Regions from separate parts of the Loigolactobacillus backii genome, predicted to be linked through region 1. Evidence: predicted binding sites of a transcription regulator. Region 1 holds the regulator's gene; the other holds the start of a gene.

Evidence for each region. Region 1 encodes Rex, which represses fermentation and respiration genes when NADH is low (regulators of the CRP and FNR family bind a similar motif). Its sites were predicted from a motif close to TTGTGAANTANTTCACAA; they were not measured.
Region 2: a site for Rex is predicted at 6,380-6,397, ahead of AYR53_RS00625 (iron-containing alcohol dehydrogenase). Genes of this name have one in related genera too.

The regions. Positions count from the first base shown of each region.
Region 1 is NZ_CP014873.1:1,632,295-1,648,441, forward strand. Features, by position in the region: gene AYR53_RS07230 (hypothetical protein) at 333-512, opposite strand; gene AYR53_RS07235 (sugar phosphate isomerase/epimerase family protein) at 674-1,492, shown strand; gene AYR53_RS07240 (hypothetical protein) at 1,674-1,913, shown strand; gene AYR53_RS07245 (hypothetical protein) at 2,313-2,555, shown strand; gene galU (UTP--glucose-1-phosphate uridylyltransferase GalU) at 2,891-3,790, shown strand; gene AYR53_RS13520 (hypothetical protein) at 3,847-3,990, opposite strand; gene AYR53_RS07255 (asparaginase) at 4,056-5,030, opposite strand; THF riboswitch at 5,526-5,623, shown strand; gene AYR53_RS07260 (folate family ECF transporter S component) at 5,754-6,284, shown strand; gene tsaB (tRNA (adenosine(37)-N6)-threonylcarbamoyltransferase complex dimerization subunit type 1 TsaB) at 6,606-7,334, shown strand; gene rimI (ribosomal protein S18-alanine N-acetyltransferase) at 7,318-7,866, shown strand; gene rimI (ribosomal protein S18-alanine N-acetyltransferase) at 7,871-8,338, shown strand; gene tsaD (tRNA (adenosine(37)-N6)-threonylcarbamoyltransferase complex transferase subunit TsaD) at 8,350-9,393, shown strand; gene AYR53_RS07285 (ABC-F family ATP-binding cassette domain-containing protein) at 9,540-11,498, opposite strand; gene AYR53_RS07290 (redox-sensing transcriptional repressor Rex) at 11,841-12,500, shown strand; gene AYR53_RS07295 (CPBP family intramembrane glutamic endopeptidase) at 12,767-13,405, opposite strand; gene groES (co-chaperone GroES) at 13,602-13,886, shown strand; gene groL (chaperonin GroEL) at 14,049-15,689, shown strand.
Region 2 is NZ_CP014873.1:159,265-175,411, forward strand. Features, by position in the region: gene AYR53_RS00595 (response regulator transcription factor) at 44-727, shown strand; gene AYR53_RS00600 (sensor histidine kinase) at 724-2,058, shown strand; gene AYR53_RS00605 (N-acetylmuramoyl-L-alanine amidase) at 2,158-3,018, opposite strand; gene AYR53_RS00610 (DUF4931 domain-containing protein) at 3,272-4,057, shown strand; gene AYR53_RS00615 (Rrf2 family transcriptional regulator) at 4,384-4,812, opposite strand; gene AYR53_RS00620 (SDR family oxidoreductase) at 4,823-5,680, opposite strand; gene AYR53_RS00625 (iron-containing alcohol dehydrogenase) at 6,410-7,579, shown strand; gene AYR53_RS00630 (YbaK/EbsC family protein) at 7,750-8,223, shown strand; gene AYR53_RS00635 (HAD family hydrolase) at 8,287-8,913, opposite strand; gene AYR53_RS00640 (metal-sensing transcriptional repressor) at 9,123-9,359, opposite strand; gene AYR53_RS00645 (hypothetical protein) at 9,408-9,737, opposite strand; gene AYR53_RS00650 (hydrolase) at 9,912-10,532, opposite strand; gene AYR53_RS00655 (hypothetical protein) at 10,559-10,906, opposite strand; gene AYR53_RS13450 (hypothetical protein) at 10,958-11,101, shown strand; gene AYR53_RS00660 (MerR family transcriptional regulator) at 11,226-11,669, opposite strand; gene AYR53_RS00665 (carboxymuconolactone decarboxylase family protein) at 11,768-12,088, opposite strand; gene AYR53_RS00670 (cupin domain-containing protein) at 12,088-12,507, opposite strand; gene AYR53_RS00675 (SDR family oxidoreductase) at 12,582-13,325, opposite strand; gene AYR53_RS00680 (IS701 family transposase) at 13,431-14,804, shown strand; gene AYR53_RS00685 (NAD(P)H-binding protein) at 15,030-15,665, opposite strand; gene AYR53_RS00690 (YiiX/YebB-like N1pC/P60 family cysteine hydrolase) at 16,016-16,147, opposite strand, start outside.

The sequences.
Region 1 (16,147 bases):
CACAGCTGGTGGTCAGTAGACTTCTGGACTAGAGTAGTTAAAAAGTAGCTGGTCGGCATGGCAGAGGGCTGAGCTTAGTGTATTTGGTCATAGTAAAGCCCCCGGGATTAGATTTTAGTCCAATACCGGGGGTTCACTTCACGGACAAAGGTCCTAGCCTATTATTATTTCTGAGCAATACGCTAGAACGTGTGCCGAAAATTTAGGTCGTGCTTATTTGCCATACTTCAATTGACGCACTTTTCCAAACACGCCTTAATTTAATAGTTAACTAGCGCCCAGTAATTTTTGTTGGGCGGTTATGGAAGAGATTACCCGCCGGCACAATCTTGCTACTGTTCTTGTGGTCCCTGTTGTGGTTGGATTGTTCCCGTAACCACGTCTTCCAAAAACTTGTAAGTACTAGCAACGGTTTCTGGCGCAATCTTGTGTTGGTCATCTTGGTTATTGAATTGGGCAAGCCAAGCCTTAGTGAGGTCCGCCGCAATTTGTTTTTCGTTTGTATCAGCCATTTAGCATCCTTCTTTCAAGTGAGTTTTACGTTCAGGCCAAGTATGAAAATTGTGATAAAATGGCAGAACGTACTTTATCACTTTCTAGTATACCGAAAATAGCAATAATTTGTTTAAAAAAGTGCGTGTTATACTAAAATCAAAAAAAGGAAGCGGCACAATTGACAGTTCAGCTCGGTTTGAAGGCCAGTACTGCGGCAAGCCAAATTAATGATCGGCTCCAGTACCGGCCGGAAGTTTTTGAATTTTTTTTACAAGCAAGTGATTTTACACTAGAAGGTTTAAAACAATTAGCGGCGGCCATTGACCAGGTCAAAGCAGTAACCGGCAAAATTGTTCTGCACCAACCAATGCGTTACCAAGGCAACTATACTGAATTGATTGCGCCAGAAGAACAAATGCCCGAACTTTACCGCTTCATTCAAACCAGTACAGAGGCCATGTTAGCTATTGCAACACAAAAGCGTGTTCAGGTGTTACTGCACGGTTCTTATTTTCGGCAAACGCCCCATTTTATTGCAATGTACGATGATTTTGCGGCGGCCGAGAAGGCAATGTTTGGCCGGCTAGACTACTTTGCCAAAATCGGTGGTGAACGAATTATGTTTGAAAACTCGATTTCACCACTATATTTTTACGGTGATCCAGCAATGGATGACAAAATTTACGCGAAAAACTACCGCTTAGCTTTTGACACTAGTCACTGTTTTATCAAGGCTCACGGCGATAATGCGGTTCTAATGGCGGCGTTAGATCGGTTACACGATCATATTGTCCATTACCATATTGTGGATTCCATGGGCCTAACTCACGATAGTTTACAAGTTGGCAAAGGCGCAATTAACTGGGCGCAGGTTTTGCCCCGCCTTAATCCACGGGCAACTAATATTTATGAAATCAATTTGGCCGATCCCAACGATGCTAAGGAACAAGTGGCGAGTCACGCCTATTTAACGGCCTTAGAAAAAAGTAGTAAATAAGCATGTTAGGTTTCTAACATTTTCATGTTAGGTAAGTGGCACAATAGAATTAAATTAAATCAAAGTAAGAGTCTCCTAAGAATGCCCTCATAGCAACCTAAATCAGTTGCCTTTAAATATGGCTATGTTATGGTGATGCCATAGCCGAATTACTTACGGACATTTTAAAGGAGAGAACGTTATGTTAGCAACGAAGACGGTTTCAGATTATGACCTGTTTCAACAATTTAAGAGTTTTTTAGGGGAACGTCAATCACAAATTAGCCACTACCCCAATCTGACGACTTACGTAAAAAAGGAAAGAACTGCTTTTTCATTCCCACTGCGTCGTAGTCACATGATTCCTAGTCGCTATAATCGGGTTATTCGCCAATTGACTTCCGAAGATATTCACCAAATTGAGCAACAGTTACGTCTTTAATTAGGAAGTGTCTTTAAGCACCTGCTGAGTTATTAAGCAAAATAACTTTTGACACTTTGCTAGGCTGACATTTCGTTAAGCTAAATTATTAAATCAACTTAAGATTAGTCTTGGGAGGCAGTTTACTTCCTGAGGCTGATCTTTTTTCGTTACTTAGTAGGGCAACTTCCAGCTAACATTAAATGTTAATTAGATTAAGATCAGGAAGCAACAAACTGCTGTTAACTAAGCGATTGTAGTGCCCAGCACAGTGGCCTTATTTGAAAATGATGATGTTTGCATAAGTCAAAATGAGGATTCCCTATGAATGATAGCAAAATGGTTGTCAAAAGACCGTAACGGCGTTATTGTAACTCTTGGTAAGAGAAGTTATTTAATTTTAATAAGGAAGTGCGCAGGATGTTTACAGCAACTAAAGTCGTTAATGATTACGAGTTATTACAGCAGTTCAAGAGTTTTTTGGTGGATCATAAGCAACAAATCACTGCTTATCCTGATTTACAAACATACGTTGAAAATGCTCGTAGCAGTTTTTTGTTTACTCCGATTGGAACTGAAAAGATTCCAGCTCATTACAATCACGTGTTAAAGCAACTAACTAGTGACGATTATAAGCAACTTGCAAAAAGATTAAGTCTCTAGTTAGGTGATGGAAACGAACCAAAAGAACGGTAATTTTGATCTAGTTTATTAAATAACTTAGATCATGGCCATTCTTTAGTTCGTTTTTTGTTTAGGGTTGGTTTGAAGAAATTAAGTGGAAAATAGAAAGACGTTTTTGATTTAGTCCAGCCAAGTTGATCAATTAGTAGGCTAGGTGCAAATATTTTTATACTTTGGTCTATACCAAAAATGGCAACGATGGCGTGGTTTTAGTGACTTAATTTGAAATCGGTTTCGCTAGCGACTTGATTTGTCGGTTCATCCCTGGCAAAATACGGTATAATGGGAGCAAATCTTTTATTGGAGGAATTTACATGCGAGTACATAAAGCAGTTATCCCGGCAGCGGGACTTGGAACACGATTTTTACCGGCCACTAAAGCGATGGCAAAGGAAATGTTACCAATCGTTGATAAACCAACCATTCAGTTTATTGTTGAAGAGGCCCAGGCGTCCGGAATTGACGATATCCTAATTATTACTGGTAAGGGCAAGCGGCCAATTGAAGACCACTTTGATTCAGCACCAGAATTGGAACAGAATTTAATTAAAAAGCAAAAAACAGCGATGTTAAAGGCCGTTCAAGAAACGACCAACATGAAGGTTAATTTATTCTTCATTCGCCAGTCGCACCCAAATGGCTTAGGCGACGCCGTGCGTTTGGCTAAATCATTTATTGCTAATGAACCCTTTGTTGTTATGTTAGGCGACGATTTAATGCACGATAAAGTGCCCTTGACAAAACAGCTGATTGACGATTACGAAAAAACACACGCTTCAACTTTGGCCGTTAAACGTGTGCCCCATGAGGACGTTTCGGCTTACGGTGTGATTGATCCGCAAATTGAAGAATTTCCTGGTCTGTACAACGTTAAACGCTTTGTTGAAAAGCCGGCTGTTGATAAAGCTCCCAGCGATTTGGCCATTATTGGCCGCTATTTGTTAACTCCAGAGATTTTTGACATCTTGGATCAGCAAAAACCTGGTGCCGGTGGTGAAATCCAGTTAACCGATGCGATTGACACCTTGAATACAACTCAGCGCGTGTTTGCTCGCGAATTCAAGGGTGAGCGTTATGATGTTGGAAACAAGCTTGGTTACGTTGAAACCAATATTGAGTATGGTTTGCAACATCCTGAGGTCAAAGATGAATTGAAAAAGTATATTATCGCGCTTTCTAAGAAGTTAGAAGCTGAAAAGCAAGCAAAGAAATAAACTAAAAATACCGCACCACCAATTTCATTTTTAAGTGAAATTAGGGGTGCGGTATTTTATGACTTAATTTTACGTTTAGGTTGTTTTTCGGCAGCCGCAGTGACGGCCAGAAGGAAGCCATCAAATTTTTGTCGCTGTTTTGGCGTCATATTTTTAACCTTAGCTGCATAAACAGTTTTTAAATGCTGTTTTCCGTTCATAATCTTCACCTCAAAAAACAGTTTACGCCGTTGAAGGCGAAATTTAAATTAAAGGGACCTATAAATTAAGAAATGGCGTCTTGCATATAAGTGGCTAATTGTTGGCCGTTTTTACCGGCTGATAGGCCAACTAGTAATTTAATACGTGCTTTTTGACCATTGAGGCCTTGGCAAAAAATAACCCCCATTTTTTGTAGTTGCTGGCCACCACCCTCATAGCCGTAGACAGGTTCCGCAACGCCGTTGAAACAGCGGGACACTAAAATAATGGGAATCTTATGGGCAATGAGTTTAGCAAGGGCAGGCAAGGTTTGTGGTGGCAGGTTGCCAGCACCAGTTGCTTCGATCACTAAACCATTGGTACTAGGCAGATCTAACATTGTTAGTAAGTGATCATCCATACCGGCGTATGCCTTTAATAGGTAAACGTGATCAATGACGTGGGTAATTGGGCAAGCCTGTTGTTCCGTTAGTTCTTGAAAAAATTTAACGCCATTTTTCTCCATAATACCAATTGGGCCAAAAGTAGGGGTACGGAAGGTCGCAACGTTAGTAGTGTGCGTTTTCGTCACAAAACGGGCGGTGTGAACTTCATCGTTCATTACGACGAGAACGCCTTTACCCCGGGCATCGTCATCGGCGGCCGTTTTTACCGCGCTTTCCAAATTATAAAGACCATCGGAACCGATTTCGTTGGAGGAACGCATGGCACCGGTGATCACCACGGGAATGGTACTGGGCAAGGTCAGATCCAAAAAATAGGCCGTTTCTTCTAAAGTATCTGTGCCATGAGTGACGACAACACCATCAACCCCGGCCTGTTCGGCCTGATTAATGCGTTGACTCAGCAGTAACATTTCTTTAGGTGTAATGTGGGGCGAAGGAAGGTTGAATAGCTCTTCAGAACTAACATCATATTGACCAGCAAATAATTGATTGTAGGCCATTAGTGGGTTGGAAGCCCCTGGAATGATGGTGCCACTTTCATTTTCGGACATGGCAATGGTGCCGCCGGTGTGTAAAATTAGAATTTTTTTCATTGTAACCTCCTAGAGCGTTTATTTAATCTAAATGATAACTTTATTTTGCATTTAAAAAAAGGGAGTGTGACAAAAGTCGGTTTTGGGTTTACTGCGTAACGTAAGCTAATCCAATAACCGTACTATGGTTATTGGATTAGCTGTAGTTAGGCACGTAAATCCAGACTTTTGGCGCACATTCTAGAGCAATGTTCAGAAACAGTAAGAGGCTAGGACTTTTGTCCCAGCCTCATTTAAAAAAAGACCATCTTCGGGGAAGAAGATGGTCTGGGGAGAGTCTCTTTTCAGTTACGAAAAAGAGTCGAAAAATGAAAAAGGTTTGGTTTGTTTTGGTTACATTCTTGATAATAAGGAACGAAAATGAAATTAAACCGTGATTTTAATCAGAGTTCGCCAAGCTTTTTCTCATTTTTTTTTAACAATAATTAAAAAACTTCGCCTAACTAGTTGGCCTGGTGAATTTGAAGCAGTATAATGAAAAATGTACAAAAAAATAACGGAGTAGGCTAGGAGCGTTAAGTGCTGACGGAACGGAATGTGAACGTCACCCGAAAACCGATATTGGTTGCGATTTCTTTGCCGCATTCGCCGCATATTTTGGGGGAGGTTTCTCAAGGTGTGCGTGAGGGACGCCTCACGTGACGGTTTGCTGAACTAGACACTTGGCTACAAAGCTAAATGCACGATCTCATATTTGTGGCACTCCAAGAGGAGATGTCCAGTTTGAAAGTAGCTTTAACAGGTAAACGGCTCAGTGCGCGCAGTATTGCGATTCTGGGTCTACTAATGGCACTGCAATTAGTGCTTGGTAAGTTTCCCGTGTTTGGAATTTGGTCAGTCCGGGTGGATTTTGTTTTTCTGGCCACGTTTATTATGGGTTGGTGGTTTGGACCCTGGTGGGCAGGACTAGCAGCGGTGATTTGTGATTTAGTTAATACCTTAATACTTGGCGGTTCGGGGACCTATTTTGTCGGTTTTACTATTTCGGCATTCTTAGGCGGCGTCATTTATGGGGTGTTCTTTTACCGGCAAAACATGAGTTGGTGGCGGGTTATTATGGCTACCTTAATTATTATGCTTGTCGTTAACGTCTTTTTAAATACATTGTGGCTAACAATTCTTTATAAAACGCCATTTTGGGGGATTTTACCCATCCGAATTTTAAAGGACTTAATATTAACGCCAATTCAAGTTCTGTTGGTGTATTGGCTGGGAACAAACCGCAATATGTTAAGTTTGCGGGATAGATTGTAAAAAATAAGTGGACCAAAAGGCAATGAAATTCTGAGGATTGGCCTAAGAGAGTGGCTTGGTCGTGAAACGGCCGAAACACTTTTGGTGGTCACCAGCAGTAATTGGCTTTTGGTCCACTTTTGTGATCAAAAAGGACTAGTGAGTATCAAAAAAGACACTTCTCAATTATGAAATTGAGTCTGGCCGCCTTTCAAATCTGCACTAGGCTATATTTAAAAATGCAAAATAGACATATTTTTTTAAGAGCCTTTAGGTAACAACTAATGAAAAAAAGGCTAATTTGTGCTACGATACCAACAAATACTAAAAAGGAAGTTCGAGATGTTAGTTTTAGCAATTGATACATCTAACCGCGCAATGAGTGTTGCACTTGTCCGCGACCAAACTGTTTTAGGTGAAACAACCATTAACGTTCGTAAGACGCACAGTGAAAGTTTAATGCCGGCAGTTGCCCAACTATTTAAGAGTACAAGTCTATTACCAGCGGCCGTTGATCGCTTTGTTGTTGCTCAGGGTCCTGGTTCCTATACTGGAATTCGAATTGCCGTGACTACGGCCAAAACGTTTGCTTGGACATTGCATAAAGAATTAGTCGGAATTTCTAGTTTAGCGGCTTTGGCAGCCAACGTGACAACTTCGGCCGGTTTAATTATTCCGGTCTTTAATGCTCGCCGGGATGCGGCCTTTACTGGGGCTTATCGGTGGCAGAATGGTGAATTAGTTTCAGTTTTGGCCGACCGTCACACACCGATGGCTAGTTGGCTTGCCGAATTGGCTACGCAAACGGCACCGTTGCAGTTTATTGGCGATGACGTTGAGTCGTTTCGGCCACAAATTACGGCTAAGTTAGGGCAACAAGCACAGTTTGTTAGTGGGATTGATAATTTACCACACGCTAGTAAATTGGCGTTACTTGGCCAAACTGCCCAACCAGTGGCGAATATTCATCGGTTTGCACCAAATTATTTACGGATTACCGAGGCAGAGGCGAATTGGTTGAAGCAGCATCCCACAAATGAGGGGCACGAACCGTATGTGGAAGAGATTTAAGGATTGGTACCAACATTCGAATACAAAGCCAACATTGAATTTTCTCGATCAGGCAGTGAACCTTGGTGGGCAAAATTTTAGCATGCGCCGAGCTCAACAAGATGATGTCGACGACTTGTTGGAAGTTGAACGGCAATGTTATGCTGGCACAACGCCTTGGGACCGGGCGGCTTTTTTAAGTGAGTTGAAAAAGACAACCCAGTCACTTTACGTTGTCCTTATTTTTGAGGGCGAAATTGTGGCCTTTATTGGTTGCTGGTTTACTAAAACTGAATCACACGTGACCAATATTGCTGTCGTACCTAAATTTCAAAATTTTGGGATTGGTCGTTTTTTGATGTTAAGTATGATCCAACGGGCGGCGGATCTTCCGTCTGCTAGGTTAACACTAGAAGTACGAGTTTCAAACGAGCCCGCTAAGCATTTATACCATCAGCTGGGTTTTTTGGATCAGAATATCAAACGTTCTTACTACGTTGTTAATCATGAAGATGCGTTGAATATGATGTTGCCTTTAGGCGAGGAGAATTAAGACTGTGGTGTTTTATTTTCCGACAAAGACGGACCTTGTGGCACACGCCGCGAAATTGAGTAAGGCCTGTTTTCAATTGTGTGAAGCAAGTTATCAATTTGGTTCACCGTGGAGTCAAACTAGTTTTCAAGAAAATATGCAAACCGATTATCAATTTTACGGTTTTTTAAAGTTGAATGGGCGGCTAGTGGGGTTTGTTAGTTACACAAAATTATTTGCGGAACTTGAGATCACGAACCTTGCTATTCACCGTGATTTTCAGCGACAAGGTTTGGCCTGGGCATTATGGCAGCGGCTATTAGCGCGGCAGACTGAAGCGTGCCGTTTTTTGTTGGAGGTTCGCGGAACAAATTTGGCGGCGCAGCAGTTATATCAAAAGTTGGGGTTTCAACTTTTGACGCAGCGAAAGGCGTATTACGCTAATCCAACTGAAGATGCGTTGGTTATGGAGAAGTACTGGCAAGGAAGGTAGGAGACAAGACGGTGACTGAAAAGAAACCAGAATTAATTTTAGCGTTTGAATCAAGTTGTGACGAAACCAGTGTGGCGGTGGTTGAAGATGGCGTCAAAATTCGTAGTAATGTGATCGCTTCACAGATTAACAGCCAAAAGCGTTTTGGCGGTGTGGTTCCGGAAGTTGCCAGTCGCCATCACGTTGAACAGGTGACCTTGTGTGCCGAAGAGGCAATGACGCAGGCTGGCGTAACCTACGGGGATTTAACAGCGGTTGCGGTCACTTACGGTCCAGGACTAGTTGGCGCACTGTTGATTGGCGTTTCTGCGGCCAAGGCAGTTGCCTTTGCCCATCAATTACCGTTGATTCCCGTTAACCACATGGCAGGTCATATCTATGCGGCTCGTTTAGTTAAGCCACTGGTTTATCCGCTGATGGCGTTATTAGTGTCAGGCGGCCATACGGAGTTAGTTTACATGCGTGGGGCTGGTGAGTTTGAAATCATTGGTGACACCAGAGATGATGCTGCTGGTGAGGCCTTTGACAAAGTCGGGCGGGTACTCAATTTGGCTTATCCTGCCGGCAAGAAGATTGACGATTTAAGTAAATTAGGGCAGGATACGTTTAACTTTCCTCGGGCAATGATTAAAGACGCTAACTATGATTTTAGTTTTAGTGGCTTGAAGAGTGCTTTTATCAATAAAGTGCACAATGCTGAGCAACGAGGTGAAAAACTATCGAAACCTGATTTGGCGGCTAGCTTTCAGGCTAGTGTGATTGATGTTTTGATCACGAAAACAATGCGAGTTTGTCAAGCCTATGGCGTTGGCCAACTGGTTTTGGCCGGTGGTGTTGCCGCTAATTCGGCTTTACGTAGTGCCTTAACCAGCGCAATCGACCAGGAAGATCCTAACTTGGATTTTGTGGTGCCACCGATTCGTTTGTGTAGCGATAACGGGGCAATGATTGGGGCTGCGGCTCACGTTATGATGGCGCGAGGTGCTCGTGCTGATTTAGATTTAAATGCCGATCCCAGTTTGTCCTTTGCCTACGCTGAAGAAGTGCTAAATTAAAAATAACGACCGCGATTGTGAAGCTTATCCTACTAGCATTTTGCTAGCTTGTGAATAAGCCACCAATAGTGGTCGTTATTTTTGTTGCTGCTTTTTTAAAGATTTTCTAGGGAATACTGGGAAAATACGATTTAGACTAAAAAACGCTAATCACCCGTTAATTCTTCCAAGGCCAAACTTTTTTCTTCCCAATCCGTTTCAACTTGATTTTGTTGTGCAGTGATTGTTTCCAATTGTTGCTGCAATTCAGTTAACTTAGTTGGGGCGGCCAAAACATCAGGTTGCGTCATTGCAACTTGAAGGTCATGACTTTGCTGGTCTAACGTTGTCATTTGTTGCTCCAGTGCCGCAACTTCGCGACTGAGTTTGCGTTCCTTTTTTTGTTGTTCCTTATTGAGCTGATAGTCCTGTTGAGCTGGTGCTGCTGCGTGGCTCACAACTTCAGTTGGGCCCGCATTGGCCATTTTTTCGGCCGTAATTGCCGCTTCCTCGGCCTTTTTATCCACGTAATAATCATAGTTACCAAGATAACGCTTCGTACCTTGGCGGGACAATTCCACCACGTTACTAGCGATGCGGTTCATAAAGTAGCGATCATGTGAAACAAATAAAATAGTCCCATCGTAATGAAGTAATGCCTTTTCTAGAACTTCCTTACTATCAATGTCCAAATGGTTAGTGGGTTCATCGAGAATCAAAAAGTTATTATGGTTCATTGCTAGTTTGACTAACATTAACTGAGCTTTTTCGCCACCAGAAAGGGCAGCAACTGATTTTTCAACATCCTTACCGGTAAAAAGAAAACTGCCCAGAATGCTGCGAATATTGACTTCAGGCATGGTTGAATGCTCATCCCAAATTTCGTTTAGAACGGTTTTATTACGGTGGAGGTTTTCCTGTTCCTGATCGTAATAGCCAATGTCAACGCCTGCACCTAGTTTTGCCTCACCGCGCAAAAACGGAATTTGTTTTAAGATACTTTTTAGCAGTGTTGATTTGCCAACACCATTCGGGCCGGTAATGGCAATTGCTTCATGACGTTTTAGGTGCAGGTCAATGGGGTCCGCCAAAACATGGGTGGCACTGTAACCGATAGCCGCGTTAATGACGTCTAATACTTGGTTACCAGAGGGCTTGTCCTCACTAAAACTAAAGCGGACGGTCTTATTGTCATTTTGCGGTTTTTCCAACCGGACAATTTTGTCTAACTGTTTCCGCCGACTTTGAGCCCGTTTAGTTGTTGAAGCCCGCACAATGTTTTTGTTAACGAAATCTTCGAGCTTGTTAATTTCTGCTTGTTGTTTTTCGTAAGCTTTCCACTCTTGTTCTTGGTAGGCAGCTTTTTCAGCACGGTACTTTGTGTAATTTCCTTTATAGTGGCGGGTGGTATGCTGACTCATGTCGTAGACCTCGTTGGCCACTTTATCAAGAAAGTACTGATCATGGGAAACAATTAACAGGGCACCTGAGTAGCCTTGTAAATAACCTTCTAGCCAAGTTAATGTATCAATGTCCAGATGGTTAGTTGGCTCATCTAAAATCAATAAATCGTGTTTTTCTAAAAGTAGCTTAGCCATGGCCAAACGTGATTTCTGACCACCAGATAACTCATTAATGGGGTGATCATAATAGTCTTCACCAAAGGCAAAGCCGTGTAAAACGGTACGAATTTCGGCCTGATAACCGTAGCCATTTTGGTCGCTAAAGTCGTGTTGCAACTGTTCATAAGATTTTAAGGTAGCTTGGTAAGCTTCCTCGTCGGCTAGTAGTTTGGGATCACCTAATTGTTGTTCTAAAGTGTGCATCCGTTTTTCCATTGCTTGAAGTTTAGCAAAAACGGTTAACATTTCAGCAAAAATCGTTTTGGTTGAGTCAAGGCCGGTATCCTGAGGTAGATAACCAATTGTGACGCCTTTACTTGTGATCACTTGGCCAACATCAGGGGGATTTTGCCCAACTAAGATCTTGAGCAATGTTGATTTGCCGATCCCATTACGGCCAACCAAGGCGACGCGCGCCTGTGATTGAATTTCCAGTTGAACGTGTTCAAACAAAACATCGGCCCCAAAGTGGCGGGCAACGTTTTGTGCTTGCAGTAAGATCAAAGTGGAATCCTTCCTTTCATTTCAGCAATTTATTCAATCTAGTTTACCATATAAGTGGGCGGGACAAAAGGTGGCCGACTTTTACAAAGGAAAAGCAGTACTAGTCATAAGAAAATTAAAGTTGCGGCTTTCACAGACAAAAGAACAAGTTTATGGTGGTTATTAAAGCGTTTTCATGTATTTTCGAGATCTGTTTAGGTTGATAAGTGATCCCTTTCCCAAATAAATTGGTGGTTATTTTAAACAGTCTAATTGCATTTCACAAGTAAATACGGTATTATAACCATTGTCTATTAAGATAAATTCACAAGCTAATTTAAGATGACTAATGGAGGATAAGCAATGGCTGAGGCAAAAATACCAAAGGCAACTGCCAAACGTTTACCGATTTACTATCGCTATTTGAACATTTTGTTCAACGCAGGCACAAACCGAGTTTCATCAACTGAACTTTCAGAAGCAGTACAAGTAGATAGTGCAACAATTCGTCGCGACTTTTCTTACTTTGGGGCGTTAGGAAAACGTGGTTACGGCTATGATGTCGAAGATCTACTCAATTTTTTCAAGAAGACCTTAAATCAAGATCGACTTACCAATGTTGCGTTAGTTGGGGTTGGTAATTTAGGGCACGCATTACTGAACTATAATTTTCAACAAACGAATAGTGTTCGAATCAGTGCAGCCTTCGATATTAATGAAGAGATTGCTAACACAATTCAAAGTGGTGTGCCAGTTTATCCAATGGTAGATATGAAGGAACAATTGCAGATTCAGCAAATCGATGTCGCAATCTTAACCGTGCCAATTAATCACGCGCAGGATGTTGCTGATGAGTTGGTTGCGGCTGGCGTAAAGGGAATCATGAACTTTACGCCAATTCGGCTTTCCGTTCCGGCAACTGTTCGGATCCAAAATGTTGATTTGGCCAACGAGTTACAAACGTTGATCTACTTTTTAGATCATTACGGTAATGAAGGTGGCACTAGCGACACTGCTAAATAAAATAGTTCAAAAAAACAACCAAGATTAGGACTTGGTTGTTTTTTTGCGCAAAATTTAATGAGGCTGGGACAAAAAGTCTTAGCCTCTTACTGTTTCCGAATATTGCTCTAGAACGTGCGCCAAAAGTCTGGATTTACGTGCCTAACTACAGCTAATCCAATAACCATAGTACTGTTATTGGATTAGCTTACGTTACGCAGTAAACCCAAAACCGACTTTTGTCACACTCCCATTAATTTAATTAAAGTAGCCTTAATCTGCGGATATTAACGATAGAGTAACATTAAGATTACAATGCCATTCATCACCATGTGGCTAATCATTGAAGTCGCAATCTTGCCCGTTCGCTGATAGAGGTAACAAAAGACTAGGCCAATGGCTGTGTAAGTTAGTAAATGGTTATCATTGTGAGCGATGGCAAAAAAGACACTGGAGATTAGAGCGGCGCCAAATTTACCAGTGAAGGGAGTAAGGTAGCCAAAAATGGTCCGCCGAAAAACTAGTTCTTCCATAATTGGTGCGGCAACGACGGCCATGATTAGGTAGTAAGGGTAGCTTCGAATAACGGTCAAGATAGCGCTGGTGTTGGCCGAGCTAGTCGTGGTGTGAAAGATAAGCTGATCTAAGTAGCTGGCGGCAAGTTGACCAATCAGAGCCAGAAAAGCACCAAGAATACCCCAGAGAATAATCTGGCTAGTTTTTGTTTGCGCTCCCTTTTCCATTTGCGTTGGTGCAAAAAATTTCTGGTAGATGATGATTAGAATAGCCGCACCCACCACGTAATCAATTGTTTGAAAAAGGTATAAAGCCGTTTTTAAACGAATAATTGAATTAACTAAAGCAGGTAATAAGAAAATAATCAAATAAACGCTAAGGGTACTGACAGCATTTTTTCGTGCGAGCATATAATCCTCCTTTAGAGCGTTGATTTTTGTACGTTAAAATATCTCTTTCTAGCTTAGCGGTTTTAATTAAATTTTTAAAGCTTTTTTGTGCTTAAGACTTGCATTCAAACTAGAACATGTTATTATAAATATTGTGATTAGCACTTAACTGCTAGGAGTGCTAAAGCTCATCAAATGATAAATGGAGGGATTAAACGTGTTAAAACCATTAGGCGATCGCGTCATTGTTTCAGTAGAAGATGAAGAAGAAAAAACAGTTGGTGGTATTGTGTTAGCTTCTAACGCAAAAGAAAAACCAACAACGGGTAAAGTAGTAGCAGCAGGCCCAGGTGCCACAAATCATCATGGTGACGTTGTTCCCTTGACAGTCAAGGTTGACGATAACGTTATGTTTGATAAGTATTCCGGTACCAATGTTTCTTACGACGGCGCCGACTATTTAGTTTTACATGAAAAGGATTTATTAGCAATTGTTGAATAACTTTGCTTAGCGTATTAGTAACTTAGTTAATACGGTTCCTTTAGAATTAAACACAAATATTAAAATTTGTAACTTCCAAAAAACTGCAAAAAATATAGTAGTGAACATAACAAAAACAGATTGTAAGTTCACACTAAATTCATTTATGAGGTGAAAATTAAAATGGCTAAAGAATTAAAATTCTCAGAAGACGCTCGTTCAGCAATGCTTCGTGGCGTTGATAAGTTAGCAGATACCGTTAAAACAACTCTTGGACCAAAAGGCCGGAACGTTGTTTTGGAAAAATCATATGGTTCACCTACAATCACTAACGATGGGGTTACGATTGCAAAGGACATCGAATTAGAAGATCATTTTGAAAATATGGGTGCTAAGTTAGTTTCCGAAGTTGCTTCAAAGACTAACGATAACGCTGGTGATGGTACAACCACCGCAACCGTTTTGACGCAATCAATCGTTCGTGAAGGTATGAAGAACGTCACTGCCGGTGCTAACCCAGTTGGCATTCGTGATGGGATTGAAAAAGCAACCACCGCTGCCGTTAAGGAATTACACAAGATTTCCCATAAAGTTGACGGTAAAAATGATATTGCACAGATTGCTTCTGTTTCTTCATCAAGTAAAACCGTTGGTAAATTAATCGCTGACGCTATGGAAAAAGTCGGTAATGATGGTGTTATCACAATTGAAGAATCAAAAGGGATCGATACTTCCTTAGACGTTGTTGAAGGAATGCAGTTTGACCGTGGCTACTTATCACAGTACATGGTTACCGACAACGATAAAATGGAAGCTGACCTTGATAATCCATACATCTTAGTCACTGATAAGAAAGTTTCTAACATTCAAGAAATCTTACCATTATTACAAAAGATTGTTGAACAAGGCAAGGCTTTATTGATTATTGCTGACGACGTTGATGGCGAAGCATTACCAACACTTGTTTTGAACAAGATTCGTGGTACGTTCAATGTTGTAGCCGTTAAGGCACCTGGTTTTGGTGATCGGCGTAAGGCTCAACTTGAAGATATTGCTACTTTAACTGGTGCTACTTTAATCACATCAGATCTTGGACTTGAATTGAAAGATACAACCATCGATCAATTAGGCCAAGCTGGTAAGGTTACGGTTACTAAAGACAATACAACACTTGTTGAGGGTGCTGGCGACAAAGATGCCTTAGCACAACGTGTTGCTGAAATTAAAACACAGATTGCTGACACAACCTCAGATTTTGATCGTGAAAAATTACAAGAACGCTTAGCTAAATTAGCTGGCGGTGTTGCAGTTGTTCGGGTTGGTGCCGCAACTGAAACTGAATTAAAAGAACAAAAATATCGGATTGAAGATGCTTTAAACGCCACACGTGCCGCCGTTGAAGAAGGCTACGTTGCCGGTGGTGGTACTGCTTTGGTTAACGTTATTAAGGCCGTATCTAGCTTAAAAGCCGAAGGTGATGTTCAAACTGGTATTAATATTGTTCTTCGTGCCCTAGAAGAACCTGTTCGGCAAATTGCTGAAAATGCTGGTGTTGAAGGCTCAGTTATCGTTGAACACCTGAAGCAACAAGATCCAGAAGTTGGTTACAATGCCGCTAATGGCAACTGGGAGAATATGATCGATGCTGGGATTATCGACCCAACAAAGGTAACTCGTTCGGCTCTTCAAAATGCTGCTTCTGTATCATCATTACTATTAACAACCGAAGCAGTTGTTGCTGATAAGCCAGAACCAAAGGCACCTGATGCAGGCGCTGCTGGTGCCGGTGGTGGTATGCCTGGTGGTATGGGCGGCATGATGTAGCCTGATCTGCCAACTTAGGAAGCCATTTTTAAGCACGACTTGGTTCATAACTAATATGGGTCTAGTTTTATAGAATAGACCACGAACTACAAGTAATCGCAGCTAAATTATTCAATTAATGGTTAAACGCCAATCTGAATAAACTGATGAAAACCTTGGTTCTACCATTACGCATTAGGTAATGATCGGAAATAGTAAGAGGCCGCTGACTAAAAAGTCAGTGGCCTCTTTGTTTTGGAATATTCTAAACGTTGATTACGTTCTGAGCTGATTAAAGGTAATAATGACAGAATTGACTTTTGCGCTGTTTTGGGTGCTACTGCCTAGCGTAAAATGTCTAAATCACTAGGAAAAATTAAACAAAATTCGCTGGGGGATATACTTTAATGAATTAACTGGTATTATGAATTAGAACCTAGAAATTATTAGGTTACGACGCGCAATTTTTACCATTAATT
Region 2 (16,147 bases), 1.2 Mb from region 1:
CTAACTAACTTTATTTAAATTAATTTAAAGAGGTGCTAGCTTATTGCAAGCAAATATTTTAATTGTTGAAGATGATACGATCCTAGCAAACGATATTGCCGAAATGATCACACCTTTCGCGAGTTCAACTATTGCCCATGATGGTGAAAATGGCGAATTATTGGGAAAAAACGGTATCTTTGATCTGGCCATTCTCGACTTGATGTTGCCCCAAGAAAATGGCTACGACGTCTTAGGCCATTGGCGAACGGAGCAACACTTGGAATTGCCCATCCTTATTTTGACCGCCAAGGATACACTAACTGATAAGCTACGCGGCTTTAATCTTGGTGCAGATGATTACCTGACAAAGCCCTTTCACCGGGAGGAGTTAATTGCCCGGATCAAGGCACTGCTCAAACGCAGTGGTCTGCTCAGCGATGAAACGTTACTTCAGGTGGCCGACTTTACCATTGACCTTAACCGCCGCACCGTAACCTATAAAAAGCAATCCTTGCAGTTGAATGGTAAAGAATTTGATTTATTGGTGTATTTTGCGCAAAATCCTAACGTTATTATTACAAAGGAACGTATTTTTGATCGTCTTTGGGGATTTGAGTCGGAAACGGCCCTAACTGTTGTCGAAGTTTACATTAGTAATTTACGAAAAAAATTAAAAACTGTCACCGCCGATCAATCAATCAAAACACTACGAAACGTCGGTTATCTATTTGAGGTGAACAAATGAAACAATTAAAAAATTCATTTCAAAAACGCCAGCAGCTAAAGCTATTTGGTACCTTTTTAATTAGTTTTATCCTCCTTTTTTTAGTTTTAGGTGCAATTGTTGGCTTTCTTTTTCAACACTCGATCTACCAAAACGTTAACCAATCACTGCAAATTCAAAAGGAGCAAATTTTAGGTGAAGGGACGCCTAACCGCCATCCGCTTAAACCGCAGCAACGCCAAAAGAACGGCCACCAGCGGCCACCGATTTCCGGTGCGCCCTTTCAAACAAATATTATCGTTTTTAACGCGGCCGGTAAGGTACTCAACCGTGATGTTCTAGGGGCCCGTAACTACCAGCTTTTTAATCAGGTTAAGCTAAACAAGAATCAGCTCAACCAAGTCACTAATTTGGATTTCAACACCAATCAACGAACTGCCAGTCAATTTCGCACGTTACTTCTTAAGGTCAGTGGGAAAAGTAGCCAGCGTGAGTACGCCGGGCACTACGTTTTAATTCTTATCAATACTGACGCAGAGGCCCTAGCAATTCACAGTATTTTTCGATCATTATTCATCACAATGATTATCTTCACGCTACTGGCAACTTTGCTGGCGTTTTGGCTTTCCCGAATTGGTATGCGGCCAATCATCACGGCCTGGCATAAACAACAAGAATTTAGCGCCAACGCGGCCCACGAATTACGCACACCTTTGGCAATTATTCAAAATCAATTAGAATATCTGCTTACAAAACCCCACCAACCAATTCTTGCTGAGGCCGAAAAAATCACCATTTCTTTGAATGAAACTAGCCGAATGAAGGCCCTCACTGAGCAATTACTAACGTTGGCCCGCTCAGACGCGGATGTGCTCCAGCTTAAGCCCAGTCAAGTTGGTTTAAAGACATTGAGTGAACAAGTCACAACGCCCTACTTGGAAATTGCTGCTAGCCAGCACAAAAGTTTGCGTTTAGAAACTCAGGCAACTGCTTTAATTACGGTAGATCCTGATTTAATCAAACAGTTAATTATTATTTTGTTGGATAACGCCGTGAAGTACACGCCGGCTGGTGGCACCATCATCTTCACAACACTAGTTAGCAATGACCATTGGGGAATCAAGGTCAGTGATACTGGCTGTGGCATTCCAGACGGCAGCAAGAAACAAATTTTTGATCGCTTTTACCGTGTCGATTCTGCTCGCAAAAAAGAACAAACGGGTTACGGTCTTGGCCTATCAATCGCCAACTGGATCACCACGCAACACCACGGCAAGATCAATGTGGTAGATAATCATCCCCAAGGTAGTATTTTTAGGCTAACTTTCCCGCGCCGTGTTCACTATCGTTAAGGATTTCCGGCACGTTTTTTCTGAAGCTATTCAAAAATAAAACTAGCGACTACAACAAAAATAAATTTTGTCATAGTCGCTAGTTTTTTATAGAAAAATTTAGTTGGCTGTGTAGCGTTGCAGTCCTTCATAAACCAACTGAGCAACGTGTTGTTGATAGGCCGCCGAACTAATATATTGATAATCCGTGTAATCATTGATGTAGCCCATTTCCAATAAAACGGCCGGCATTTGGCTATCACGAATGACCTGAAAATTACCGTATGCCGTTCCACGATTGGTCAAACCAAGGCCACCAAGTGACTTCGATAACGCTTTGGCAAATGGCTTACTGGCCGCGTGGTAGTAATAGGCCGTGAACCCTGATGCAGTGTTTGCTACCGGGGTTGAATCAAAATGGAAGCTAATGAATAGACTTGCGCCCCGTTTATTGGCCAAAGCTGGTCGACTTGCTAGGGCAACAGTTTGATCGCTATCCCGGGTTAAAATCACCCGAGCGTAGGACGATTTCAATTGTTGTTTCAACGCCAACGCCATTTTTAAAGTGTACCTTTTTTCTTCAGTGTCATTGGTTGCTAGTGCCCCCGAGTCGCTGCCACCGTGTCCAGGGTCAATCACAATTGTTTGTTCGGCCAGCCGATTAGTCGCCGTAGTAGCATTGTAATCACTGTGAATTAGCCACGTCGGTAACCAGCCCGTTCGCCCGTGATAGCGCACCTTATCCCAACCATTTTTCTGCTGTAAATAAGTTACCGTCTTGTTCTTGGTAACCGTCACTACTGCCTTACTAGAATTTGGTGCTTGCCGCATAACTAAGGCCGGAGCAGTTACGGTGATTTTTTGCCGGTGCACAAAATGATCAATGCCTAACCAAATTAGGCCGCAGACCGCCAGCAGAATTAGCAGTCGCAGTAGCTGTAAAATATTAAAATGCTTTTTTTGTCGTTGAGCTCGTCGCAAAAATTGTCACCTTCCGTAATTGACTTAAAGCAGATTAAAGGCGTTAGGTTTCTCATTGATCGCACCCAATATTAGCCGGACTCAATTTGTAATTTAGTCATATTAGCTAATTTAGAATTCACTAGATCATTTTAATTGACCTACCTAAAACTAACCTTAAAATAACCCAAATAAATTGGGTTGACTCTACTGATTATCGATAATATAGTTTGACTAGTCACTACTTTGTTCAACTTTTAAGGAAGTCTTACGTTTGAAGCAAAATCAACCTTTAAAACTTAATTCACAAATTTCACAGCGTAAGCCGGAAAATGTCGTCCACCTTAATAATCGCTGTCCTTTTTGTGACACCAATAGCTTAACTAATATTTTGGCCAGTGACAATGACCTTATTTGGTTAGAAAATAAATATCGCACATTAGAGAATACTTGGCAAACGGTCATCATTGAATCAGGTAATCACTTCGGCGATATTTCCAATTATTCCCAGGCACACAACCATAAATTATTTGCCTTTATCCTTGCGTGTTGGCAAAAGGCGGAGCAAAATGAAAAATTTAAAAGTATTTTACTCTTTAAGAATCACGGTCCGCTATCTGGTGGTAGTCTAAGCCACCCTCATTTACAATTAGTTGGTCTTGAGCAACAAGATGGCTATTCCGAGATTAATTCAACCAATTTTCAGGGCACGATCATCGCCAAGAATCAATTTATTGAACTCAACATTTCCGCCCAACCAATTATGGGTTCCACTGAATTTAATTTGATCATTAACGCTACTTCGGCTCTCGATTGGCTGGCGGATTACACGCAAGTCATCACCCGCTACATCATCACCACTTATTTTCAAGGTAAATATGATAGTTACAACCTCTTCTTTTACCACCGTGCCCATCAAATTATCTGTAAGGTGGTCCCCCGTTTCATTGTTACGCCCTACTTTGCTGGCTACAAGATTGCGCAGGTGGATGATGAACACCGAAGTGATGAAATTAAGCTTGCGGTACAGGAACTGTTACGGCAACGGGGATTGCTTTGAAATTAAAAAAAGGATGGGAATGGGCCAAAGGAAGGCTACTGGATTAGCTGTAGGCAAGCATGTGAACCCAGACCTTCGGCTCACGTTCTTAGACTAATGCACAGAAATAGTAGGCAACTAGGACCTTTGTCTGAGCCTCGTTCCTAAAACTAAAAATCTCAAATCACAATTTATATAGATCTAGACCTGCAGACATCAAATAAAAGTCACTCAATACTGTCCCGTGCTTTCTCAAAATTATTTAATGAACTGAACTCATAATAAAACCCACTAAATTGAAAATCTCAATTTAGTGGGTTTTATTATGTTATTTTTTTAAAAAAGTTTTATTTTGTAGCCTGCCTTGCGAGAATATCATCAGTGATGTCCTGCAGCGTAATTTCATTCATCCGTTGAAAGGCAGATTCCTCGATATCCGCGTAGTACATATTTAGCGTGTCCTGAATATTCCCGCCAACAATACACTGTGGGTTAGTCTTGGGATCGATGTGTAACAGATCATGATCCATATTGATTGCCTGGTAGACGCTCAAAATAGAAATCTTGTTTGGCATGACATTAAGTGTCGTGGTGGCACTCCCCGGTTGGGTATTAATTAATCCCGCTTTCCTTAAATCTGACATTAAGTTACGGACAACACTAGCATTGGCTTCAATACTTGCGGCAATCGCTTTACTTGAAAGATCGCCATCCTTATAAATAATGAGATAAGCCAGAATATGAATTGCATCACTCAACTTGTGCGAGTACTTCATTAAATTACACCTAATTTCGACTAAGAATTTCGTTGATTGCCTTTGGTAAAGCAGTCAAATCATGCCCAAGAACAGTTTCTAAATCAGTTGAATCCTCACTCAATGAGCCATCATTAATTGGTTCCTGAAAGGAGGTGAAAAGGGCCGCGGTATTCTGATCCAAACCTGCTGCCACTAAGCCGGCCTGATATTCCGTTGCAGACACTTGCTTAACCGTAAAATCATTACCAGTGGCCTGTTTTAGGCCGTCCCCTAAGTCTGCGTAAGAACGTGCTGGACCAGCAAGTTCATAAATCTTCTTGGGATTGCTTAATGTTAACACTTTGACGGCCGCTTCCGCAAATTCACGTTCCAGTGCCCAGCCAGTCTTACCAGCCGCCCAGTATGAAGCTGGTTGATTGGCAGCACCATTCTGTAAGAAACCGACTTCGTTTTCTAGATACCAGTTATTCCGCAAAAATGAATGAGCGACACCAGTATCTTCAATTGCGCTCTCGGTAATTTTATGGTCATCGGCCAAAGCACTAGTCGAATTTTGCGCATTAGGAAAACTTGTGTAGGCAACAAATTTAACTTGAGCAGCTGCTAATGCCTTAACCACATTTTTGTGTTGATCAGCCCGCGTAACGGCGCCACCTGGTTGTGACGAAATAAAGAGAAGGCGATCCACACCCTGCAGCGCAGTTTCCATTGAAGCCTCATCATTATAGTCACCTTGCCGAATTTCAACACCTTGTGGTAGTAATTCTTTGGCCTTAGCAACATTCCGGGCAATTGCGATAACCTCACTATTATCAGTAAGTTTTAAAAGTTCCTTAACAGCGATCTGACCAAAGTTACCAGTTGTAGCAGTAATAGCATATTTCATAAATATAAACACTCCTTAGAATTTGATTGTTGTTTTATTATCAACATGTTCATAATAGCACGTGTTGTTTTAAAGTCAACAGGAATAACCAAATTTTTTTATTTAATAAATCCACCGATTAAATCTTGGATAACTAAATCTTCCCGATAATTGCTATTTTTATACCGAGAATGGGACAAGTTGAAAGGCCGCCTTGTCCTCACAACTACAATTTTTCATTAACTGCCACATTCGACAGGCCAAACGACCACCCCTTTCAGGACAAAAGAAAGAAACCGCGTTCCCTTAACCCAAGTTTGGACTAAGGGACGCAGCCTTTACACTTGTGTTACTACCCTCAATTGTACATCTTGCCAGTACACCATCTTTGATTGAATCCCCGGCAAAGTAACGCTTGCCAACGGATAATCAGCGCTAACCCATTATCAGCTTGGAGTTCATCTTCACAATTAGCTCTACTGAACTTTTCACCAATTCCGCTCGCTCTAAAAATAGATTTAATTGTTACTCTTCTCGTCATTACATAATTTTTTAATTATATTCTAATTTATGTTCCTCAATATGCATCAACCTCTAATTTAGGTCAAGGACTTTTTAAATATCTTTTTGAACGTTATTTCTCCAAAATTTATTTCATAATAAGCAAAATTTTATATACTGTAACTGCTTGACTTACAGTTTAAAAGAGCTACAATAAGTTTGTCAAATAAATCACATGGAGGAATTCAAATGGCAAAGAACTTTGATTTTTTGATGCCAAGCGTTAACTTTTTTGGCCCTGGTGTTATCGAAAAAATTGGTGATCGTGTTAACGCGCTTAACATGAAAAAGCCTTTAATTATAACGGATAAGTTTCTAGAGCACGCTGAAAATGGGCCAGTTGTTCAGACCCTTGATTCATTAAATAAGGCCAACGTAAACTACACTATTTATGATGGTGTTGAACCTAATCCAAAGATTCACAATATTAAGGCCGCTAAGAAACTATTTCAAGAAAATGATTGCGATAGTATCATTACAATTGGTGGTGGCTCGGCCCACGATACCGGCAAAGGTGCTGGTATCATTCTGACGAACGGTGATGACATTACTAAGTTAGCTGGTATTGAAACGTTGAAGAACGCTCTACCGCCATTGATCGCAGTAAATACAACTGCCGGTACTGGTTCCGAATTGACCCGCCACTGTGTTATCACTAATCAAGAAACACATTTGAAATTTGTCATCGTTTCGTGGCGTAATGTTCCGTTGGTTTCGTTTAATGATCCAATGCTTCAATTGAATGTGCCGGCCTCATTGACTGCCGCAACTGGAATGGATGCTTTTGTCCAGGCTATTGAACCGTTCGTTTCAACCAACCACAATGCAATTACTGATGGTTTGTGCCTACAAGCTATTAAATTAATTGAGGGCAGTTTACGTGAAGCTGTCGCAAATGGGCATAACGTCAAGGCACGAACTGACATGGTACAGGCAGAAATGTTGGCTGGTATGGCCTTCAATAACGCTGACCTTGGTTACGTACACGCAATGGCACATCAATTAGGCGGCCAATATGACGCGCCCCACGGTGTCTGCTGTGCACTACTTCTCCCAACTGTTGAAAAATACAATATTGTTGCTTGTCCAGAACGCTTTGCCGAATTAGCCAAAGCAATGGGAGAAAATACAACTGGCCTTTCAACTCGCGACGCGGCCGAGCTTTCCATCAAGGCTATGCGGCAAATGTCTCAGGATGTCGGTATTCCAAGCAGCATCAAGGCCATTGGTGCTAAGCCAGCGGACTTCGAACTTATGGCGACGAATGCCCTGAAAGATGGCAATGCCTTTTCAAATCCACGCAAAGGCACCAAAGACGATATCGTTAAATTATTCCAAGAAGCCTACAATCAAAAGTAAGCTCAATGTTAATGACCAAATAAAGCGTAGTTATGGCAAGAGTGAAATCTGGCATAACTACGCTTTATTTTTTAAGTAGCTCAGAATAACTGCGCCTAAATTTCAAACAAGCAGTTGACCTTTGATCACCGTTCCATTAGAATGATTAAAAAATAATGAGAGATGATTAGATGTCAGTTGAAAGTGTTCGCAGATACCTTAACCAGTTTGGGGCCAGCAATCGAATCATTGAATTACAGGAATCTAGTGCAACCGTGGCACTGGCCGCTCACGCCTTACATACTCAGCCAGAACGAATTGCTAAATCTTTAACTTTTTTAGTTTCGAAACGGCCAATTCTCATTGTACTGGCTGGTGACGCCCGGATTGCCAACCCAAAATTTAAGCGTCAATTTCAGGTTAAGGCCCACATGTTACCGCGAGATCAAGTAGAAGGCCTAATTGGTCAACCAGTTGGCGGCGTTTGTCCTTTTGCCCTCAAGGCGGGCGTGGCCGTTTACCTTGATCAATCATTACGCCAATTCACCAGTGTCTTTCCGGCGGCCGGGAGTCCAAATAGTGCCATTGAAGTAACCCTGCCTGAATTAGAACAATATTCCCACGCACTTGGCTGGGTAGATATCGCCAAAGAACCAGCAGCGTAACGCACTCCAAGAAAAAAGGCATCGGCTAAAAATTAAATTTCACCTTACGCCTGAACCCAATCACTAAATTAATTTCAATAAATCACTAGGTTGTTTTAGCTGGTATTCCGCCGCTTTTAAACGTTCTGGTTGCGTGGCTCCCCACAGTGCCGCGCCACTTTTAGCCTTTGCGGCCTGAGCAGCCTGAACATCGAATTCACTATCACCAATATAAATAGTTTCCGCGGGTTTGGCAGCAATCTTTGTCATCCCTTTTTCAATTGGATCAGGATATGGTTTATGGCGGGTGGTTTCCTCACAGGTTACGGCCGCATCAAAATACTTTAAAATTGCAAACTTGCCACCTAAATGACTGCTTAATTCTTCTTTAGATTTTGAAGTTGCAATCACTAATTTAATTCCAGGCGTTGCCGCCAATTTGGCCAAAACTTGCTCTATTTCTGGATATAATTTGATTTTGGCAGTATTTTGGGCAGATAATTTTGCCCACTGATCGTAAATCGGTTGCCGATCCTGCTCGCTAACGCCAATTAACGGCAAGGCCTCCCAACCGTTCATTCCAAAATAATCAGTCAGCCCCGCATAGTCGCGCTGGTAACCATAATCCGCCAGCGTTGCCCTTAAGGCTGGAATATACATATCAATGGTATCAATCAAAGTCCCATCTACGTCAAAAATAAAATTTTTCATTAACTTACTCCATTCCATCTTGGTTTGTACTATCAGCATAGCATAACCAGCTGACGGAATGGAATCGTTTTCTAGGGTACATTTAAATTTTTGAACAACCTAAGTTAATTTCGTTACCGAATACTTATAAAATGGCCTCAAACCACAATCTTGCTTAGGTCATATTTGAAAAATACTTTTATTAGTGTTTGCCTGACCAAACACACCCGCTATAATTTCGAAATTAATTTAATTGCTTCCTGAAGTGCGGCATCGTTTTTGTCGTCGATTTTTTCGGTTAAATTCTCCGTGACTACTAAATTCATGATTCGTTTCACGCTTGATTCTACGGCCGCTAACTGCGTCATAATATCACCACAATCACGCTGCTGTTCAACCATTTTTTGAATACCTCTTAATTGTCCTTCTGCTCGCTTAAGTCGATTAAGAATTTTCGGATCACTCATTTTTTGCTTTCCTCCTATAGTTTCAGTATTTCAACTTAAGAAACTTTTTTAATGGTTCTTAACTAATTCAGCCACCTGTTGTCGTAAATAATCAATTAATTTATTCGCGTTTTCGCGAAAATTTGCTTCAAAAGTATCGCTGGGTGTTTTAATAATGCCGATAACTTCATCAGCCGATAAAATAACAATTTCATAATTAGCCACTTGCCATTTTGCCGTCCAATACGGTCCCTCTAGCGCCTCATCTAAATGGAATTGGCTAATTGCTAGAATACTGTCTTGAATAACTGAGCTTTCACTTTTAGATTCACCTGCGCCTTGGTACCACTGCAATTTCTCCGCAACCTCGGCCATGTTCATGGGAATAAGATCATACATTTTGCCACCTCCATTGTTAATCGACCGCATACAGCCAAAAAGCCTGATTATTTACTTTGATAATCAGGCCTTTAATCAACATAACATATTTATTTAGGGAGTGTTTAAAAAAGCATTCAGGTTCTACTGCGCAATTACGAATTATTATTAGCTTCCCTGCCGCTGTCGCTTGGCCTAAGATAGCTTTAGAAAGATTCCTGCATCCAACAGATCTTGAACAAACTGTGGCGCGGTCTCCGTCCGATTCCAATCACGCTGTAATTCACAGGCCAATTGGGCATTACTAGTTGGCTGGGCGCCAGCACTTTCAATTCGGCGTAACGCCGCCTCATGGGCAACAAGTGACGTTCCACCAATTGAATCAACCACTGGGAAAACAGCGTAACCTTCTCGTAGGGCATCTAACGTTGGAAAAGTGAGGCAGGCCTCCGTCCAAAGTGCCGCAATAATTAATTTTTTTCGGCCAGTTGCTTTAACCGCAGCGTTGAACTCTTGATCCTCCCACGCATTAATTGTCGTCCGATCATAGGACTTTACACCAGGTAATAGTTCTTTAATCCGGGGAATTGTCTCCTTATTCCGCCCCGTTTGCACGTTGACCGTCGATAAAATAACGGGAATTTTATACGTTTGAATAATTTTTACGGTACTAATAATATTTTCAATTAATTGCGCACGTTGCATCGAGTTGATTGAATTAATTTGCGTTGGTTGATAATCAATTAATAAAAAGGCGGCATTTTCTGGCGTCAATAATTCATCTGCTAATGGATCCCTTCTCTGTTCACTAGTCATGATTGATAACTCCTTTTTAAATTAACTTAACCTTGCAGTTGCTTAATTTGTTCCAACTTACCCAACAACTCATCCTTCGCCTGACGATAAGCGGATAACTGTCCAGCATATTTCTCGTTAAACGCCGCGGGACCATTGGCCGCAAATTCATAATCAAATTTATAAACTTGGTCGTAGGCCGCCGTAAAGGCCACCAATAACGGGTGCTGATCACCAGCAAGCTGCAACGCCATTTGAATTACCCGAAAGTCAGTGTAAGCAAGCTCAAATTGAACCGCAAATGCCCGGATAAATGGGTGTTGTGCTTCAATGTGGGCGTAGTGATGTTCTACTGTCCAACTTAGCCGATTAATTGAATCAATTACATCTAACATGGTAGGCCCCCTTTAAAGTGTTTGAAAAAACGCGTGGATTCTACTCCGCAATTGCGAATTATTACTAGCTTCGCTGACGATGTCGATCGGACTAAGATGGCCCGAAGTCCGAATCGCAGCCTAACTCCTAATAATCCGGATACTTCTGCAACTGCTACTCCCGCAACTCTAGCGTATCAGTTTTTAGCAGCCTAAGAAATCGGTTTCATTATACGACAACCAACTAGCTTTAGAATAGTATTTTGCCTCGGTATTTTTAATTTAAAATAGCCTTGATTAATCACCAAACGGGTAATTAATCAAGGCTATTATTCTGTGTTTATTCAGCGTGACCCAGCGTTTCTAAATAATTCGCAAATGATTCTTGTTCATTAATTGAGCCAGCTAATTTATGTTCATACCAATTAACTTTATCATCGAGAATTTGTAAGTTGTGCTGGATTTCAGCGTAACGCTTTAAAAAACGCTGCTGAACGTTTTGAAGTAATTCTAAGCGCTGTGGAATCGTCTGATCACCGGCTTTACGCCAAGCAACGTACTGTTTTAGTTCGCCAATTGTCATCCCGGTGCCTAACAGATGGCGCAAAAATTTGATCCAACTTAAATCCAATTTCGTATAGTAACGTAACCCGTTAGTAGTTCGCTGCGGCTGAATGAGTCCTTCTTTTTCATAAAAGCGCAAAGTTGGACTGGAAAGCCCACTCAATTGCGCAAAGTCCCCAATTCGGTAGTGCTGCTCTTGCGTTGCTGAATTATCCGCCATTGAACTTACCTCCTAGCAAAATTGTCCGACCGACTTAAAGTTACTTTAAGTATAACATGACGTGTAAAATAGAAATTGACGCTTGTCCGGCCAACGTTTTAATCAGTCCAAATTTCTTTCGCACGGTTAAACGCTGACCAAGCTTTTGGCCAACCGGCATAAAAGGCCAAGTGCGTAATTTCAGCAACAATTTCTTCTTTAGTAATGCCATTTTTCTTACCAATTCGTAAATGGGCCTCTAGTTGCTCAGTGGCACCGGCCGAAATAAGGCTGGCAATGGTAATCATTGAGCGATCGTGAAGCGATAAGGCATCTTCTTTACTCCAAACTTCGCCAAATAAAACATCGTCATTTAAAGCGGCAAATTGTGGCGCAAATTCACCTAAATTATCGCGTCCTGCTGTTTGTTTTTCTGCCATTATTTTTCAACCTCCAATTGATTATATTCTGCATCAGAAACTGGTTCCAACCACTCTGGCGTTCCAGCCGTAATCGCAATGTGCTCAAACCAGCTATCTTTCGTTGCACCGTGCCAATGTTTAACCCCATCATGAGTAACGACAACGTCACCAGGAACCAAGTGCCGTGCTGGCTTACCAGCCTCTTGATACCAGCCTTCGCCACCAGTGACTAACAAGAGTTGGAAACCATCGTGATGAATATGCCAATTATTGCGGCACCCAGGTTCAAAAGTAACGTTGCCAACATTGACGTTAACTACTGGATCATTAACTAGACCTTGCAAATAGCTTTGGCCAATAAAATATTTTTGGAAGGCCTCATTTTTAGCACCGACCGGGAAAATTACACCATTTTTAACTGCTTCATTTTTTGTCATAACTAAACTCCTTTTAGCTTATCTTAACTATACATATGTTTAAACAGCCAGAATGCAAACACCGTTTTAACACTCTACGCCTGTTTCGTTGGGTAAATTGTAAATTCGTTTACATTAACTTCTTCTGGTTGATCAATTGCAAAGTTAACCACCCGGGCAATCGCAATCGGATCAATCCCAACTGCCTTATAAAATTGATCCATGTCCTTCTTGGCAGTTTTATCAGTAATGGTACGCAATAATTCCGTGTTAATCGCGGCCGGATAAAGACTTACCGTTCGAATATTGGTTCCTTCACTAGCACTTTCAGTTCGAATTACTTCCATTAGATTACGAACGGCAAACTTAGTTGCGCCATAAACGCCGGCGCCAGGAAAACTTTTTATCCCGGCAACTGAAGATGTCGTGATAATTTGCCCCGATTTTTGTTTCGTAAAATCTGGCATAACGGCCGCAACTCCGTTTAAAACACCCTTTAAATTAATATCAATCATGTCGTTCCATTCTTTGGTATGCAGCGCACTAATGGGCGAAGTCGGCATGATACCAGCGTTATTGAAAATAACATCAATGCCTCCAAATTCAGTTTTGGCCAAATCAACTAAGGCCTGAACTTGTTCTGGTTTAGTTACGTCGGTCACACTGTAAGTTGCTTGACCGCCAGCTTCCTGAATGGTTTTAACAATCTCCTGCAGCCGATTTTCCCGCCGTGCTCCCAGCACGACCCTGGCACCATTTTGCGCCAATAATTTTGCGGTAGCTTCACCAATCCCTGAGGAGGCCCCGGTGATCACAACTACCTTATTTTTAACTGTCATTTCAGCACTTTACAGCTTTTTAAAAAAATTTGGATATAAAAAGGCACGAATGCCTATTCTTTGCTAAAATGAGTTCGACAAAAAACCATTTAGAAAGAAGGATTCGTGTTGAACTCATTTTATCAAAAATCATCACTTTTAACCACCCTCCACGCCTATTTTTTTGATTTAAAAGCGGCTGGCTTGTCTAAGCCAATGGGCCTTAACTATTTTTGGTTGTGTCTAGCGTTGTTAGTGATCGGTGACCGCCACTCGATCCGCCACTTATTTGAACAATTTCTGGGCCGGGTGACGAAGCATTCTTTGAACACGTTTTATCGGGCTTTGGCAGTGATCGGTGACCACTTGCCACAGTTAGAAGTGCGCAACTTGACGTATTTACTGACCTTGATTCCCACTACTTGTCAGGACTTGCCCTTATTATTGGTTCTGGATGACACGGTCCAACCCAAGTTCGGCCACAAATTTACCGGCGTCAAATATCTATTCGATCACGCCGCACATACGGGTAAGCGGCTCGTCAATGCCCATGATTTCGTTACTTTAGGTCTGATGATCCCAACACAGCGGGACCAAGATGACCAGCCAGTTTATACGTTCTTGCCGTTAGCCACGCACCTTTATCAGGCGGAACAGGCGACCAAATACCAGCAAGCGGCGCAAATGATCAAGACGACTTTGAAATCGATCGCCAGCGACCAACAAGTGTTCCTACTGTGTGACAGTTGGTATCCCAAAGCTGAGATCAACCAACTGGTCATGACGCAACCTAATCTAGCTATGATCGCCAATGTGCGTAAAGATACCGCCATGTTTGGCTTACCCAAACGCACCGGTAAGCGCGGCCGGCCGCGGAAATATGGTGACCAGATCCATTTGGGAAATATTGCATTAAATCTTTGTTCGGCCGGAGATCAGATCGGTATAGTGCGGTGTCTGACACGCTTGATGCCCCAGCCAGTTTACATGATCCGCGTACAACGCAAGACGACTTGTCGTCTGTTCATGGCGACGAGCGCGCCCGAAGAATTAGCGGCGATCACAACCGAAACCCTAGCCGTTGATCCGACCCAGCTCACCTATCGGACGCCGGAGACCAGCGCCCCTGCGCCAGCGCTACGAGCGTTGGCCTACTATCAAAAACGTTGGGCGATCGAGACCTATTTTTATGAAATGAAAACATTCTGGCACTTCGGTGATTACGCCGTGCGTTCAGTAGGCAAGATCGAAGCCGATCATCATTTATTGAATACGGCGTACACCTTGATGATCGTTTTACCATTGACCCAGCCTAGACTAGCTTTTTTGGCAACCAAAAGTTTGCGCGAACGCAAACTCTGGTTAAGTCGGCAAATTCAAGCGGCGCTGTTTTTGGCTAGTTTAGCGCGGCAAGTGCAAAGGCGGTTAAAAACAACACCGGCCAAAGTGGTGATTCAGTGGTTGGCTTCTTGTTGGTCGGGGGTCAGTGAAAAGCTGTAAAGTGCTGCTGTCATTTAAAAAACTCCTTTATTTGTTTTTTATAATCTTTTTTGATTCAAACCGTAATTTATCTCAGTTTGCCCAACAACATTAGCGTGGCCTGTAGTATCTGGCCGTTATTAGTGTAAATTATTTTTAAAATCCACTTCCAATTAACTTCATTCAACCATTTTGAATGAAAACTTTAATCATTTGTTTCACTTAAAATATGATTGCCACGCTGCACTAGTACATTGGTCGATCGCCATCGGTTCCTGGTTGATCAATACCTAAACTACTATAACTATGTTTTTCTGGTTGCTTCACAATTCTAACAATTAGGTCAGCGATACTCTTTCGCGAAATAATCGTTCCTTTAAATGGTGTGCCTTTTTCGGTTAATTCATAATTAATCACATCATCATTGGACATGTAAGCCGCCCGAATTAAGGTGTAGTTCAGGGAGGATTGCTCGATGATTGCGGCGGCACGACGGGTATCATCCATTATCGGCGCGCCAATTGACTCCTCAACCCAGCGGCCAAATTCGCCGGGGACTTCATGGTACAAGCCTAAACCAGTCACGTAAATTAAGCGTTTAACACCAGTTTGGGTCATCGCCGTCACAATACTTTTTGCCATTGGTTCAAACTGACCACCTAAATTGGCGTAAACAATATCTTGGTTGGCCATTGCCTGTGTTAATTTTGCAGTATCGTTAACGTCACCCTCAATTAACGTTTCTCGTTTTGAATCAAACTCCTGCATACGTTTGGCGTTACGTAAATAAAGCGTTAATTGCGCGTCGGTTTCTGCCAATAGCCGCTGCCGAACCAACCGCGCAATCTGCCCGTGGGCGCCTAAAATTAAAATCTTCTGCATTACCTGACTTCCTTTCCTCAATAACTTTCATAAAGTAACTTACACCTTAAAGTGCACTTTAAGTCAACAATAAAATTAAATTAATTTTATTGATTGGTCATTCGTTTCAAAATCAACTGTGCCGATGATCGCTACCTTGATCAGTACAAACTTGTTTTTTATGTACGTTTGTCACCTCAAATAAGAGCCACGGACAATCGTAATGTCCTGCGGAACAAACTCAATTACGATTCACGGCCAAAAGAAATAGTGCTGGTTTAGTTTAATCCACTAATTGTGCTTAATCGTAGCCGCCTGCGATTGACTGTTAGGCATTCCGCGTTAAGGTCGCCATTGCTGCTAGGTATGACTTAGTGCAACGTCACTAGTTTAGTAAGCACATTTTGCCGCAGCATTGTATTTGGATTTAACCCTAATTCACCATTCGGTACCGCGCAGCCTAATCGCGCGTAGTAATCACGCCAAAATGGTAAAATGGCCTG